Regions from separate parts of the Streptomyces sp. NBC_00016 genome, predicted to be linked through region 1. Evidence: predicted binding sites of a transcription regulator. Region 1 holds the regulator's gene; the other holds the start of a gene.
What was found. The regulator HspR, encoded in region 1, represses chaperone genes until heat shock. The targets are predictions, from matches to a motif close to TTGAGNNNNNNNNNCTCAA.

Region 1 (7,292 bases):
CGAGCCCACCGTCATCACCAACGCCGAGGGTGCCAGGACCACGCCGTCCGTCGTCGCCTTCGCCAAGAACGGTGAAGTGCTCGTCGGCGAGGTGGCAAAGCGCCAGGCAGTCACGAACGTGGACCGGACCATCCGCTCCGTGAAGCGCCACATGGGCACGGACTGGACGATCGAGCTCGACGGGAAGAACTTCAACCCGCAGCAGATGAGCGCGTTCATCCTGCAGAAGCTCAAGCGCGACGCGGAGGCCTACCTGGGCGAGAAGGTGGCCGACGCGGTCATCACCGTCCCGGCGTACTTCAACGACTCCGAGCGTCAGGCGACGAAGGAAGCCGGTGAGATCGCCGGTCTCAACGTCCTTCGTATCGTCAACGAGCCCACCGCGGCCGCGCTCGCGTACGGCCTCGACAAGGACGACCAGACGATCCTCGTCTTCGACCTCGGTGGCGGCACGTTCGACGTGTCCCTCCTGGAGATCGGTGACGGCGTCGTCGAGGTGAAGGCCACCAACGGTGACAACCACCTCGGTGGTGACGACTGGGACCAGCGTGTCGTCGACTACCTGGTGCAGCAGTTCAAGGCCGGCCACGGCGTGGACCTCGCCAAGGACAAGATGGCGCTGCAGCGTCTGCGTGAGGCCGCCGAGAAGGCGAAGATCGAGCTGTCCTCGTCCACCGAGACCTCGATCAACCTGCCCTACATCACGGCGTCCGCCGAGGGCCCGCTGCACCTGGACGAGAAGCTCACGCGCGCCCAGTTCCAGCAGCTGACGGCCGACCTGCTGGAGCGCTGCAAGACGCCGTTCCACAACGTCATCAAGGACGCCGGCATCAACCTCTCCGAGATCGACCACGTCGTTCTCGTCGGTGGTTCGACCCGGATGCCCGCCGTCGCCGAGCTCGTCAGGGAGCTGACCGGCGGTCAGGACGCCAACAAGGGCGTGAACCCGGACGAGGTCGTCGCCATCGGCGCCGCGCTCCAGGCCGGTGTCCTCAAGGGTGAGGTCAAGGACGTCCTGCTCCTCGACGTGACCCCGCTGTCCCTCGGTATCGAGACCAAGGGCGGCATCATGACCAAGCTGATCGAGCGCAACACGACGATCCCGACGAAGCGTTCGGAGATCTTCACGACGGCCGAGGACAACCAGCCGTCGGTGCAGATCCAGGTCTACCAGGGCGAGCGCGAGATCGCGGCCTACAACAAGAAGCTCGGCATGTTCGAGCTGACCGGTCTGCCGCCGGCGCCGCGTGGCGTCCCGCAGATCGAGGTCGCCTTCGACATCGACGCCAACGGCATCATGCACGTCACGGCCAAGGACCTCGGCACCGGCAAGGAGCAGAAGATGACCGTCACCGGCGGCTCCTCGCTGCCGAAGGACGAGGTCGACCGCATGCGCCAGGAGGCCGAGCAGTACGCGGACGAGGACCACCGCCGTCGCGAGGCCGCCGAGTCCCGCAACCAGGGCGAGCAGCTCGTCTACCAGACGGAGAAGTTCCTCAAGGACAACGAGGACAAGGTCCCGGCCGAGGTCAAGACCGAGGTCGAGGCCGCCGTCGAGGAGCTGAAGGCCGCGCTCAAGGGCGAGGACACCGCCGAGATCCGCACGGCCACCGAGAAGGTCGCCGCGGTCTCGCAGAAGGTCGGCCAGGCCATGTACGCCGACGCCCAGGCCGGTCAGGGCGCCGACGCTCCCAAGGCCGACGCCCCGAAGGCGGACGACGACGTCGTGGACGCCGAGATCGTGGACGACGAGCGCAAGGACGGTGCCGCGTGACGGAGGAGACCCCGGGCTTCGAGGAGAAGCCCGACGTCCCCTCCGGCGCCACCCCTGAAGACGCCGAGCCGAAGGCCGCTTCCTCCTCCGCTTCGGCGGCGGGGGCGGCCCCGGCCGGGGACACGAACCAGACAGCCGGTCTGGTGGCCCAGCTGGACCAGGTGCGCACCGCTCTGGGCGAGCGCACCGCGGACCTCCAGCGCCTCCAGGCCGAGTACCAGAACTACCGCCGCCGGGTCGAGCGCGACCGGATCGCGGTCAAGGAGATCGCCATCGCGAACCTCCTGACCGAGCTCCTGCCCGTCCTCGACGACATCGGCCGTGCGCGCGAGCACGGCGAGTTCGTCGGCGGCTTCAAGTCGGTGGGCGAATCGCTGGAGACCGTCGCGGCCAAGATGGGCCTCCAGCAGTTCGGCAAGGAGGGCGAGCCCTTCGACCCGACGATCCACGAGGCCCTGATGCACAGCTACGCGCCCGACGTCACCGAGACGACGTGCGTGGCGATCCTTCAGCCCGGGTATCGGATCGGCGAGCGCACCATCCGCCCCGCGCGGGTGGCCGTCGCCGAACCGCAGCCCGGTGCACAGGCGGCGAAGGCCGACGAGGCCGAGGCGGCCGACGACAAGGAGAGCGGTGGCCCGGACGAGGGCTGAGCTCGATCGGATGAGTGATGGGGAGGAGGGACGTCGAGGATGAGCACCAAAGACTTCGTCGAGAAGGACTTCTACAAGGTCCTCGGCGTCCCCAAGGACGCCACCGAGGCCGAGATCAAGAAGGCGTACCGGAAGCTCGCCCGTGAGTTCCACCCGGACGCCAACAAGGGCAACGTCAAGGCGGAGGAGCGCTTCAAGGAGATCTCCGAGGCGAACGACATCCTCGGTGACCCCAAGAAGCGCAAGGAGTACGACGAGGCCCGCGCCCTCTTCGGCAACGGCGGCTTCCGCCCCGGTCCGGGCGCGGGCGGCAACTTCAACTTCGACCTGGGCGACCTCTTCGGAGGCGGTGCCCAGGGCGGCGGTGCCCAGGGCGGCTTCGGCGGCGGCATCGGGGACGTGTTCGGCGGCCTGTTCAACCGCGGCGGCCCCGGCGGCACGACCCGTACCCAGCCCCGGCGCGGCCAGGACATCGACACCGAGGTCACCCTGACCTTCACGGAGGCGATCGAGGGCGCGACGGTCCCGCTGCGCATGTCCTCGCAGGCCCCCTGCAAGGCGTGTTCGGGGACGGGCGACAAGAACGGCACTCCGCGCGTGTGCCCGACCTGTGTGGGCACGGGCCAGGTGGCGCGGGGCTCGGGAGGCGGCTTCTCCCTGACCGACCCCTGCCCGGACTGCAAGGGGCGCGGCCTGATCGCCGAGCATCCCTGCCTGGACTGCAAGGGCAGCGGCCGCGCGAAGTCGTCGAGGACCATGCAGGTCCGCATCCCCGCCGGGGTGACGGACGGTCAGCGCATCCGGCTGCGCGGCAAGGGCGCCCCGGGCGAGCGTGGCGGCCCGGCGGGCGACCTGTACGTCGTCGTCCATGTCGGCGCCCACCCGGTGTTCGGCCGCAAGGAGGACAACCTGACGGTGACCGTGCCGGTCACGTTCACCGAGGCGGCACTCGGCGGCGAGATCAAGGTGCCGACGCTCGGCGGGCCGTCCCTGACCTTGAAGCTTCCGCCCGGCACGCCCAACGGCCGCACCATGCGGGCGCGGGGCAAGGGCGCGGTCCGCAAGGACGGCACCCGCGGCGACCTGTTGGTCACCGTAGAGGTGAGTGTTCCGAAGGACTTGTCGGGGAAGGCTCGTGAGGCGCTGGAGGCGTATCGCGAGGCGACCGCGGGCGAGGATCCGCGGGCGGAGCTGTTCGAGGCCGCGAAGGGAGCATGAGAGTGATGGACGGCCGTCGGCGTAACCCGTATGAACTGACCCAGGAGACTCCGGTCTACGTCATTTCGGTGGCGGCCCAGCTCTCCGGCCTGCATCCGCAGACCCTGCGCCAGTACGACCGCCTGGGTCTCGTCTCCCCCGACCGCACCGCCGGCCGCGGGCGCCGCTACTCGGCCCGCGACATCGAACTGCTGCGCACGGTGCAGGCCCTGTCCCAGGACGAGGGCATCAACCTGGCCGGCATCAAGCGGATCATCGAGCTGGAGAACCAGGTGGCCGCGCTCCAGGCCAGGGCCGCGGAGCTGGAAGCCGCGCTGGACGGCGCGGCCGCGGCGATGCAGCAGCGGGAGGCGGCGGTGCACGCCTCCTACCGGCGGGACCTGGTGCCGTACCAGGAGGTGCAGCAGACCAGCGCGTTGGTGGTCTGGCGGCCCAAGCGACAGCAGCCGACGGACTGACACCCGGCGGTACGTATACGAAGGAAGGGGCCCGGAGATTCGTCTCCGGGCCCCTTCCTCGTACTCCACGGCCGTCACTCGCCCATGTCGACGCCCGGCTCCGGCCGCTCGTGACCCGGCGGCTGCTGCTCCGGCTTCCGGACGGGAGCGGGGGGCCGGTTGCCGCCGCCCCGGGGCACGCCCATCTGCCACAGGTGGGAGCCGGGGATGTCCGGAGCGGGGGAGGGGGCCGGTGCGGGCGCCGGGGGTGTCGTCGGGGCCGTGCCCGGGGTCGGGGTCGATGCAGAGGCAGGTCCCGGTGCCGGACTCGGGGCTGGCGTCGGGGTCGGGCCCGGGGCTGTGGCCGATTCGGGGGTGGGGACGGGCTCCGGGTCCGGTTCTCGTACCTGGTCCTGTTCCCGTTGCCGTTCCCGTCCCTGTCCCTGTTCGTGTCCCTGTTCGTGTTCCGGTGCGGGCTTGGCCTTCTCCTGGTGCGGGGTGGCGCTGCCCGTGCCCGCAGCCGGTGGCTTCGCCTCCGTGCCCGTGCCCGTGCCCTTGTCCGTGCCCTTGTCTGTCTCCTTGCCCGTGTCCTGGTTCTGGTCCTGGCTCAGGTCAGGGCGCCGCCAGCGGTCCGGGATCGTCGACAGCCGTCGTACGGCTTCGGGGTCGCCCGCCGCTGCCGCCGCGACGGCGCGTGCGCGCAGGGCGCTCTGGCGGGCGATGGGCGAGAAGCCGGGAGCCGCGTTGCCGGTCTCGGAGGGCAGACCGCGGACGCCCATCCCGTTCAACCGGCCCTGGATTCCCGTCTCCGGGGTGAATATCTCGCGCGGCAGCTGCCAGGAGGCCGCGCCGTCCACGTCGACGCGGTGCTCCCTGCCGTCCACGGTGAAGGTGAGCCCGTAGCCGATGTACTGGTCGTCCTTGTCGAACAGCAGGTCCCCGGAGATCTCCCCACCGCGGTCGCGCACCTCGTCGGCGAGGACCTGGAGGGCGGGCGGAAGGGGGTTGGTGCGGCCGAGGCTGGTGACGTAGCCGTCGCTGCGGGCCACTTTCTGTTCCTTGGTTCCCTTTTCGACGTAGGGGACCTGGAAGCGGGTCTCGCCCTTCTCGTCCTGGTACGTCTCGATGGCCCCGACACGTGCCTCGACGAAGCTCAGACGCTTCTCGCCGCCCTCGCCGTGGCCGAACTTCGCCTCCATCGCCGGGAACTGGACCTGGTGCTGCAGTGCCGGCGGCGGCCTCGAGCCGATGATCGTGACGTGGGCGTCGGGATTCTGGATCAGGATGATCTCCGCGTTGGCGACGGCCGTTCCGCCGGATCCCACGACGATCCACTCCTGGGCGGCGTGCGGGTCGAAACGGCTCTCGGCGACCTCGTCGCCCAGCAGCGCCCGCCCCTGCGCGGCCGTGCGCGCCGCCTCCCACTTCTGCGTCGAGTCGAGAGCGGTGAAGCAGTTGCCCATGCGGGTCTCGTCCGCGGCGCCCAGGCCGGCCGAGAGGGCGTCCTTCAGTTCCGCATAGGAGTTCAGGGCGCCGAGCACGGTACCGGCGTCCGTGCCGCTCCGCTCGGCCCGGGTCAGCCAGGCGCGCATCTCGCCCGCACCGGCGAACCCCTGCCCCTCCAGCTCTCGCAGCCGATCGCTGATCAGCCGGACGGCTTCGCCGCGGCTCTCCACGGCGAGTTCTCCGCGTGGCATTCCCGGTACGAGTTCCGGTGTGAGGCCGGTGGCGATGCTGGGGGTGCCGTCGCAGGCCACCCAGAGGGGGGTCGCGCTCTCCGTGCCGTCCTCGCCCAACGTGCGCACCTCGGCGAGGAGTTCGCCGTTCTGCCCCAGGCGCAGCCGGGCGTGGCCGTTCACCACGTCGCCCTGCGTGGCGAGTTGGTCCTCCCAGACGCGGACGGCGTGGATGGAGATGCGGTGCCGGGGGTCCTCGACCGCCGAGTACGGGTCGACGCCCATCCACTGAGCGAGGTCGCGGTCCTGGTCCGCCGACTGCACGATCCCGGCACCGGGGTCCAGGTGCCAGCGGCCCGCCCCGTCCACCAGCAGCGCCTCCGGATCCCGCCCGGTGAGACTCGCCCCGCCGCCGATCACGACTTTGCGCAGCGGGAGTTGCCCTTCGGCGAGCTGTCCCTCCAGCGTCTGGACGGTGCGCTCGCTGACCTGGGCGCGGTACTCGGCCCACCGCTCGGCGGCCGGCTCCAGCTCGTCGCGGGGAAGCGGCAACCCGTTCTGGTCGTAGCCGGGCATGGGCATGGTGACGTCACGCCGCCCGATGAACGCCTCGACCTGCCGCTCGGCCCGCAGCGCTGCGTCCCGGGACGCCTGGAGCGCGGTGGCGTCGGCGGGGGAGAGGTTCTCCATGGGGTGGGCGAGGGTGGTGAGCAGGCGCCGGGAGCCGGCGGAGAGGAAATCGGCCGACACCCGGTGGCGCACACGTGCCGCCCTCTCCTGGGGGCGGAACGCTTCCTCGTCGCTCATGGCGGCGGTCGGCCGGATGCCGTAGGGATCGAGCAGCGCCGAGAACTGCGCACGCGCTTCCAGCTGCTGCTGTGGGGAAAGATCGGGTGCCGCGCTCCGCGCGGCGAGCCAGTTGAGCTCACCTATGCGGCCTCGGTCCGCTGTGGACAGCTCCTGGTACGCGGGGAGTTCGGCCCCTTCGCGCAGGAGATTGTCCCGTACGGGGGCAAGACCATCGGCGGCGCGTTCGCGCACGGCGGCGAGCTCACCGAGTTCGTGTGCGAGGACTCGTCCCAGCATCGCGGTCGGAAGGCGGTCGGACACACGGATGACGTAGTTCTGCGAGGCGGTGTTCGTCGCCGTGTCGGCGATCGCTCCCGTCGTCAGCGGAATGGCGTCCACCCAGATCTGGGCGGACTCCCCTCGGCTGTCCTGCAACACGAAATACTGACGGCCGTCCTCGGTCTGAGCCGGAGTGAGGGAGGTCAGCCGGTCCCCCAGGACGACGGCCGCCACCGCACCCATGTCCCGCCTCGCGGCCCACACGAGATCTTGCTGCTGCGCGGGTCCGCCCGGCCGGAGCGTGCCCATGACGATCTGCGGATCGGCCGATGTGTCCACGTGATGCCCTCCCCCAGGCTCTGTACATATGCACACCGCACAACAGACTTTAGGATCATCCCATGTTGAGAGCCCGTTCCTCACTCGAAGCGCACCTGTACATGGACCTGCACCCATGCGAGTGCGG
Region 2 (7,292 bases), 1.3 Mb from region 1:
GTCGCGTCCCTCGGGGTCGTGTCCGCGTCGGCTACTTCTCCATCCCGATGTTCAGCTGGTGGAGCAGCCGGGCCAGCTCCGCGACCTCTTGGCGGTCCCAGTCGGAGAAGTGCGTGACGTACCGCTCGCGGCGGGCCTCGCGGACCCGCCTCACCCGGGTGCGGCCCTCCTCGGTGAGGTCGACGAGCCAGGCGCGGCCGTCCGCCGGGTCCGGCTCGCGGGCGACCAGCCCGAGTTGCTCCAGGGCGCGCAGCTGGCGGGACATGGTGGCCTTGCCGACGCCGATGTAGCCGGCGAGTTCCGTGGCGCGCTGGCGGCCGCACTCCTCCAGCCGGACGAGGAGCCCGTAGGCGGCGGACTCCAGGTCCGGGTGGACCTCACGGGCCATCTCCCCCTGGTTGGCGCGGGCGCGGCGCAGCAGCACCGTGAGTTCCCGCTCCAGGGACAGGAACTCCCGGTCGCCCTGCTCCACACCGCGCGACGACGTGTCGGACCCGCTGTCGCGTCCGTCGCCGTTTGTGTCCTCGTGCACGTCAGCACCCCTGATCTCGCCGGTCGCCGCCATCGGCGCAGCTCTTAAGTATTTCGCAGGCAGGGACCGGCGGCGCTTCCCAGGACCCCGATGCGGGTCCGCGGCGGAACCGGGAAGGCCCGGGCCTCCCTCACGGGACCCGGGCCTTCCCCTCTCCGGTCGCGTCCGTCACGCCGCGACCGGAACCTCCGGCGCCGCGCCGTTCGTGGCGGGCGCGAGCGCCAGTTCCAGGACCTGGCGGACGTCCGTGACGGCGTGGACGTCGAGCTTGTCCAGCACCTCCGCCGGGACGTCGTCCAGGTCGGGCTCGTTGCGCTTGGGGATGACGACGGTGGTGACGCCCGCCCGGTGCGCGGCGAGCAGCTTCTGCTTCACGCCGCCGATCGGCAGGACCCGGCCGGTCAGGGAGACCTCGCCGGTCATGGCCACGTCCGTGCGGACGAGCCGGCCGGACAGCAGGGAGGCGAGGGCCGTCGTCATCGTGACGCCCGCGCTGGGGCCGTCCTTCGGGACCGCGCCCGCCGGGAAGTGGATGTGCACGCCCCGGTCCTTCAGGTCGCCCACCGGCAGCTCCAGTTCGGCGCCGTGGCTGCGCAGGAAGCTGAGCGCGATCTGTGCCGACTCCTTCATCACGTCGCCGAGCTGACCGGTCAGGGTCAGGCCCGCCGCGCCGGTCTCCGGGTCGGCCAGCGACGCCTCGACGAAGAGGACGTCTCCGCCGGCGCCGGTGACCGCGAGACCGGTCGCGACACCGGGCACCGCGGTCCGGCGCTCGGCCGGGTCCTGGGCGGACTCGGGCACGTGGTGCGGCCGGCCGATCAGCCCGCGCAGATCCTCGTCCCCGATGGTGAACGGCAGCTTCCGCTCGCCCAGTTCGTGCTGGGCCGCGACCTTGCGCAGCAGCCGCGCGATGGACCGCTCCAGGGTGCGCACCCCCGCCTCGCGGGTGTACTCGCCGGCGAGCTTGCGCAGCGCGCTCTCGTCGAGGGCCACCTCGTCCTTGTCCAGGCCCGCCCGCTCCAGCTGGCGCGGGAGCAGGTGGTCGCGGGCGATGACGACCTTCTCGTCCTCGGTGTAGCCGTCGAGGCGGACCAGCTCCATACGGTCGAGCAGGGCCTCCGGGATGGCTTCGAGCACGTTGGCGGTGGCGAGGAAGACCACGTCCGACAGGTCGAGCTCGACCTCCAGGTAGTGGTCGCGGAACGTGTGGTTCTGCGCCGGGTCCAGGACCTCCAGCAGGGCGGCCGCCGGGTCGCCCCGGAAGTCGGATCCCACCTTGTCGATCTCGTCGAGGAGCACCACCGGGTTCAGCGACCCGGCCTCCTTGATCGCCCGCACGATCCGGCCGGGCAGCGCGCCGACGTACGTACGGCGGTGGCCGCGGATCTCGGCCTCGTCGCGGACGCCGCCGAGGGCGACGCGGACGAACTTTCGGCCCATGGCGTGGGCGACGGACTCGCCGAGGCTGGTCTTGCCGACGCCGGGCGGGCCGACGAGCGCGAGCACGGCACCGCCGCGCCGCCCGCCCACGACACCCAGGCCGCGCTCGCCGCGCCGCTTGCGCACCGCGAGGTACTCGGTGATCCGCTCCTTCACGTCGTCCAGGCCGGCGTGCTCGGCGTCGAGGACGGCGCGAGCGCCCTGGATGTCGTACCGGTCCTCGGTGCGCTCGTTCCACGGCAGTTCGAGGACGGTGTCCAGCCAGGTGCGGATCCAGGAGCCCTCCGGCGACTGGTCGCTGGACCGCTCCAGCTTGTCGACCTCCTTGAGGGCCGCCTCGCGGACCTTCTCGGGCAGGTCGGCGGCCTCGACGCGGGCGCGGTAGTCGTCGGACTCCTCGCCCTCCTGCTCGCCGTTGAGCTCGCGCAGCTCCTTGCGCACGGCCTCGAGCTGGCGCCGCAGCAGGAACTCGCGCTGCTGCTTGTCGACGCCCTCCTGGACGTCCTTGGCGATGGTCTCGGCGACGTCCTGCTCGGCGAGGTGGTCGCGCAGCTGCTGGGTGGCGAGCTTCAGACGGGCCACCGGGTCGGCGGTCTCCAGGAGCTCCACCTTCTGTTCGGTGGTCAGGAACGGCGAGTAACCGGAGTTGTCGGCGAGCGCGGAGACGTCGTCGATGGCCTGGACGCGGTCGACGACCTGCCAGGCGGCGCGCTTGCGCAGCCAGGCGGTGGCGAGCGCCTTGTACTCCTTGACGAGTTCGGCGACGTGACCGGGCAGCGGCTCGGGGACGGTCCGGTCGACCCTCGTCCCCTCGACCCACAGCGCCGCGCCGGGCCCGGTGGTGCCGGCGCCGATCTGCACGCGGCCGCGGCCGCGGATCAGCGCGCCCGGGTCGCCGTCGGCCAGCCGGCCGACCTGTTCGACGGTGCCGAGCACACCGGTGCTCGCGTAGGTCCCGTCGAGGCGCGGCACCAGGAGTACCTGAGGCTTGCCCGGTGTTGAACGGGCGGCGGCCTGGGCGGCCTCCACCGCGGCGCGAACGTCGGTGTCGTTGAGGTCCAGCGGAACCACCATGCCGGGGAGCACGACCTCGTCGTCGAGAGGCAGCACGGGCAGGGTGAGCGGAGCGGACGTCGATGCCATGATCTCCCCTTAGGCAGTCAAGTTGAGCTATGCCGACTCAATGCACGTGAGTCTCCGAATGTTCCCCGGGAGGCGGCCCGTTCGCTGTGGGCGATCACGACTGTTCCGGTGGGCGGCTTCGCCCTTACGGTCGGACGTAATGGTTCAACAAGCATTAAGGCTCTTACCGAGCCGCTCTGGGGGGGGGATTCCTGTGGATCGTTTCGTCCAGGCATGGGTGGACGGGTGGGTCGTGTCGCGCGGGGCGGCTCCGCCCGTGGCCGAGCCGTGGGGCTGGACCGTCGACGTGGGAGCGGGGATCCAGCACGCCAGTCGGCACGTGTTCGGCGCGACGGACAGCGCGGTGTCGGAGCCGGCCGTCCGGAAGGTGGCGGGCGCGGTGACCGGGGCCGGCGTGTGGCTGAAGGTGTTCGCCGACCCCGCCGTGGTCGGGCCCTGGCTGGGGCCCGGCTGGTGGATCGACCCCGAGCCCGGCTTCCTGATGACCGCCACGCTCCCCGACGTCGCGCCGGGTTCCGCCCCCGACGGCTACCGGACCCGCACCTGGTCGCGCGGCGGCGTGACCCGCACCATGATCGCCGCCCCGGACGGCTCCCTGGCCGCGCGCGGGCAGATCGCCCCGACCGGCGGCACGGCGGTCGTCGACCAGATCGAGACCTCCCCCGGCCACCGCCGCCGCGGGCTCGGCGCCCTCGTCATGCGGACCCTGCAGCACGCGGCGCTCGCACAGGGCGCCCGGACCGGGGTGCTGGGAGCCACACCACAGGGGCGGGCACTGTACGAGTCACTGGGCTGGCGCGTCGAGTCATCGCTGACCAGCGCGAAGTTCACGGGAGACGCACGGGGGTGACGTCCGGCGGCCGGGAGGGCGCACCCTTCGCCGCCGCACGACGGGGCACGCCCCTCGCGCCCCCTCTCCGTACCCCGCCCACTTCCGGCATTCACCCCGAAGTCACCCGCCGGCCCGACCACAATGCGCGTATGACCGATGACTGGAAGCGACGTCTCGACGCCCTCCACGCCGAACTGGTCCGCCGTGACGACCCCGTCGCCTGGGTGACGGAGGCCGACGCCGTCGAGGCCTCGCGCCGGTATCCGCAGATCGCGCTGCGCGGACCCGTCTTCGGTGTCGCCGCACGGGACCGGACGGCCGCCGAGCCGGGCTGGCGGCTGCTGAAGCCGGTGGTGGACGGCATGCCCCAGCAGGCCCGGGACGGGCTCAACTCGCACCTGTGGTTCAAGGCGAAGGACGGCACCGACGACCCGGCCGCCCGGCGCGAGCTGCTGGCGGCCGTGGCCGTGCTGGAGCGGGCCCCGGCCGACGAGGTGGAGGCGCTGGGCGTGCGCTACCGGGTGGTGCGCGGCGACGAGTTCGCCCGGACCGGCGACGACGGCCTGGAGCCGCCCCGGCCCACCGACCTCGAGCCGGTGAGCCCGTCGTGGGAGGACCCGGGCACCGCCCCGTCGCCGGACGTGGGGTACGTCCTGGACCCCGACCGGGACGAGGGCCCGATGGCGGGCGCCCTCCGGCTGGGCCTGCGCGACTTCACGTACACGGGTGACCGCTTCCCTCCCGATGTGCGCGCGGACTCCGAGTGGGCGGCCCGGACGCACCCGGACGTGGTGCGGCTGCCGGTCGGCTTCTCGGTGGCCGAACGCGACGGGTCCGACTGGACCCCGTGCGGGTCCCTGGCGGCGACCCCGCACGAGGCGCGCCGCTCGCTGTACGAGGGGATGGCCCGCGTCTGGGCGATGCTCTACCGCTTCGACGAGCACAAGAAGGCCCTGTACGCGCGGGCCGCGGAGACGTTCCGGTCGGCCGGCCGGGCCGACGAGGCCAGCGTGGAGGACCGCCTGTTCCGGATCTGCCGTGTCGAGCGGATGGTCCGCCTGGGGCCCGACGGGCCCGAGCCGCCCCGCCCGTCGGACCTCGACGAGTACGGCCCCATGAAGCTCCACCCGACCCTGCACACGGACGGCACGGTCCAGTACGACGACTGACCGGCGGAGACCGGCACCGACCGGCGGTTGAGGTGACGGTCAGCGACCGGGGCGACCGTCAGCGACCGGAGTGACCGTCGGCGCCGGAGTGACGGTCGGCGCCGGGGGAAGCGGCCGGGACCGCGGCAGGCGCCGGAGCCACGGCCAGGTGCCGACACCTATCGCCAGCGCGATCAGGTGTCCCCAGTTCGTCATCGGGTCGGTGAAGGCGATCAGGTCCTGGAGCAGCATCCCGCCGAAGGCGGCGAGCAGCGGCCAGCGCAGCCACGGCCCGAGCAGCCCCGCCAGGGCGCCCACACTCGCGGCGACACCGAAGCTGATGCCGTAGTCGAGGCGGTGCAGCGAACTGTCGGGCAGCCGGCCCACGAGCACCCCCAGGCCCACCGGCACCTCGGTCGCGAGGGTGGCCAGGACATGCCCGAGCAGGAAGACGACGGCCGTACGGACGCCGCCTATGCGCCGCTCCAGCGTCGTCAGGACGGCCAGGAAGCCGAGCGTGAAGGGGGAGGCGAAGCCGCCCGCCACCCAGAGCGCGCTGGCCACCAGCACCAGCACGGGCGTCCGCACCAGATGCGCGACATCGGTGCTGGAGCCCTGGTGCAGGGCGTGCACGAGGGAGGGGCCGACGTGCGCGGTGAGAAAGGAGGTGCCGGCGAGGACGGCCGCGTACGAGAGGGTGAACGGGACGGGGACCCGGTACCGGCGGCGGGGGGCCGCCTCGGCGGGCGGCTCGGCGGGCGGCTCGGCGCGGGGCGGCGGGCGCTGGCCCGGGATGCCGTCCAGCAGCCCGTGGACGTCGGGCAGCGGCGGGCTCGTGGGTGCGGCCGTGCGTTCCACCGTGCGGCGCTCCTTCCGTTCCACCCCACCTTTCGCGCCGCGCCGGTCCGCTGTCTGTGACCGACACCACGCCCGAGCCGATTCACAGCAAGCTCCGAGACTTTCCCCAGCCGGTTCCCACGCGCCCCGAAGCCGCTCGGAAGCCACTCCGAGCCCGTTCCGAACGGCTGTACGTCAACCTCATCCGCCGCCCACGGAAATCCCTCAACAAACCGTCAGGGAAGTGCCAGGATGGGCCGATGCCCATCCCGTACGACATCCCCGACGCGCCCGAAGTGCTGGACCGTCGCGAGGGCCCCTACGGTGAGGTCGTCCTGCGCCGGCACGGGGAGTTGCTCCAGATCATCGCCAACGGCTGCTTCCTGATGGACACCTCGGACGGCCGCTCGGAGCGGCTCCTGGTCGACGCCGCGCTGGACGCGCTGGACGGCCGCCTCTCGCCCGGTCTGCTGATCGGCGGCCTCGGCGTCGGCTTCTCCCTCGCGCATGCCGCCGCCGATCCCCGCTGGGGCGCCGTCACGGTCGTGGAGCGTGAGCGCGCCGTCATCGACTGGCATCTCGACGGCCCACTGGCCGCCCTCTCCGGGGACGCGCTCGCCGACCCCCGGTCGAAGATCGTCGAAGCGGATCTGCTCGACTACGTCAATGAGACATGCGACACGTTCGACGCGGTATGTCTCGACATCGACAACGGGCCCGACTGGACCGTCACCGAGGGCAACGACAGCCTCTATTCCACGGCCGGACTCGCAAGCTGCGCACGGGTGTTGAGACCCGGTGGGGTACTGGCCGTGTGGTCCGCCCGACCCTCTCCGGAATTCGAGGGAACCATGAGGAATGCCGGGTTCCAACAGGTGCGTACCGAAGAGATCCCGGTTGCCCGAGGCGTGCCGGACGCCGTACATCTTGCCGTCCGACCTGGATAGCAAAGCCGTGGTGACTCCCCGTACGCTGCACCCCTGACGCCGATCATTTACGCGTCAACCGCAGTCATGCGCAGACATGGGATCACCCCACTGGTTCCGGAAAGCACACTCAGGGGCGGGCGATGGAGCAGACACACACCGCACACAACAGCACGGCGACGGCGACGCCGGGCGCGCAGCGGCGCGTCCTGGTGGTCGAGGACGACCCGACGATCGTCGACGCCATCGCGGCCCGCCTGCGCGCCGAGGGATTCCTCGTGCAAACGGCGGGCGACGGCCCGGCGGCCGTCGACACGGCAGAGGCCTGGCAGCCCGACCTGCTGATCCTCGACATCATGCTGCCCGGCTTCGACGGTCTGGAGGTCTGCCGTCGTGTGCAGGCCTCCCGCCCGGTGCCGGTCATGATGCTCACC

Region 2: a site for HspR is predicted at 3,138-3,156, ahead of lon (endopeptidase La). Genes of this name have one in related genera too.

What each region holds. Positions count from the first base shown of each region.
Region 1 is NZ_CP108304.1:4,778,983-4,786,274, reverse strand. It holds gene dnaK (molecular chaperone DnaK) at 1-1,774, shown strand, start outside; gene grpE (nucleotide exchange factor GrpE) at 1,771-2,427, shown strand; gene dnaJ (molecular chaperone DnaJ) at 2,467-3,645, shown strand; gene OG933_RS21120 (heat shock protein transcriptional repressor HspR) at 3,651-4,103, shown strand; gene OG933_RS21115 (hypothetical protein) at 4,178-7,165, opposite strand; gene OG933_RS21110 (hypothetical protein) at 7,228-7,292, shown strand, end outside.
Region 2 is NZ_CP108304.1:3,514,585-3,521,876, forward strand. It holds gene OG933_RS15385 (MarR family transcriptional regulator) at 32-532, opposite strand; gene lon (endopeptidase La) at 701-3,115, opposite strand; gene OG933_RS15395 (GNAT family N-acetyltransferase) at 3,309-3,965, shown strand; gene OG933_RS15400 (DUF5954 family protein) at 4,097-5,116, shown strand; gene OG933_RS15405 (rhomboid-like protein) at 5,156-5,977, opposite strand; gene OG933_RS15410 (spermidine synthase) at 6,193-6,879, shown strand; gene OG933_RS15415 (response regulator transcription factor) at 7,002-7,292, shown strand, end outside.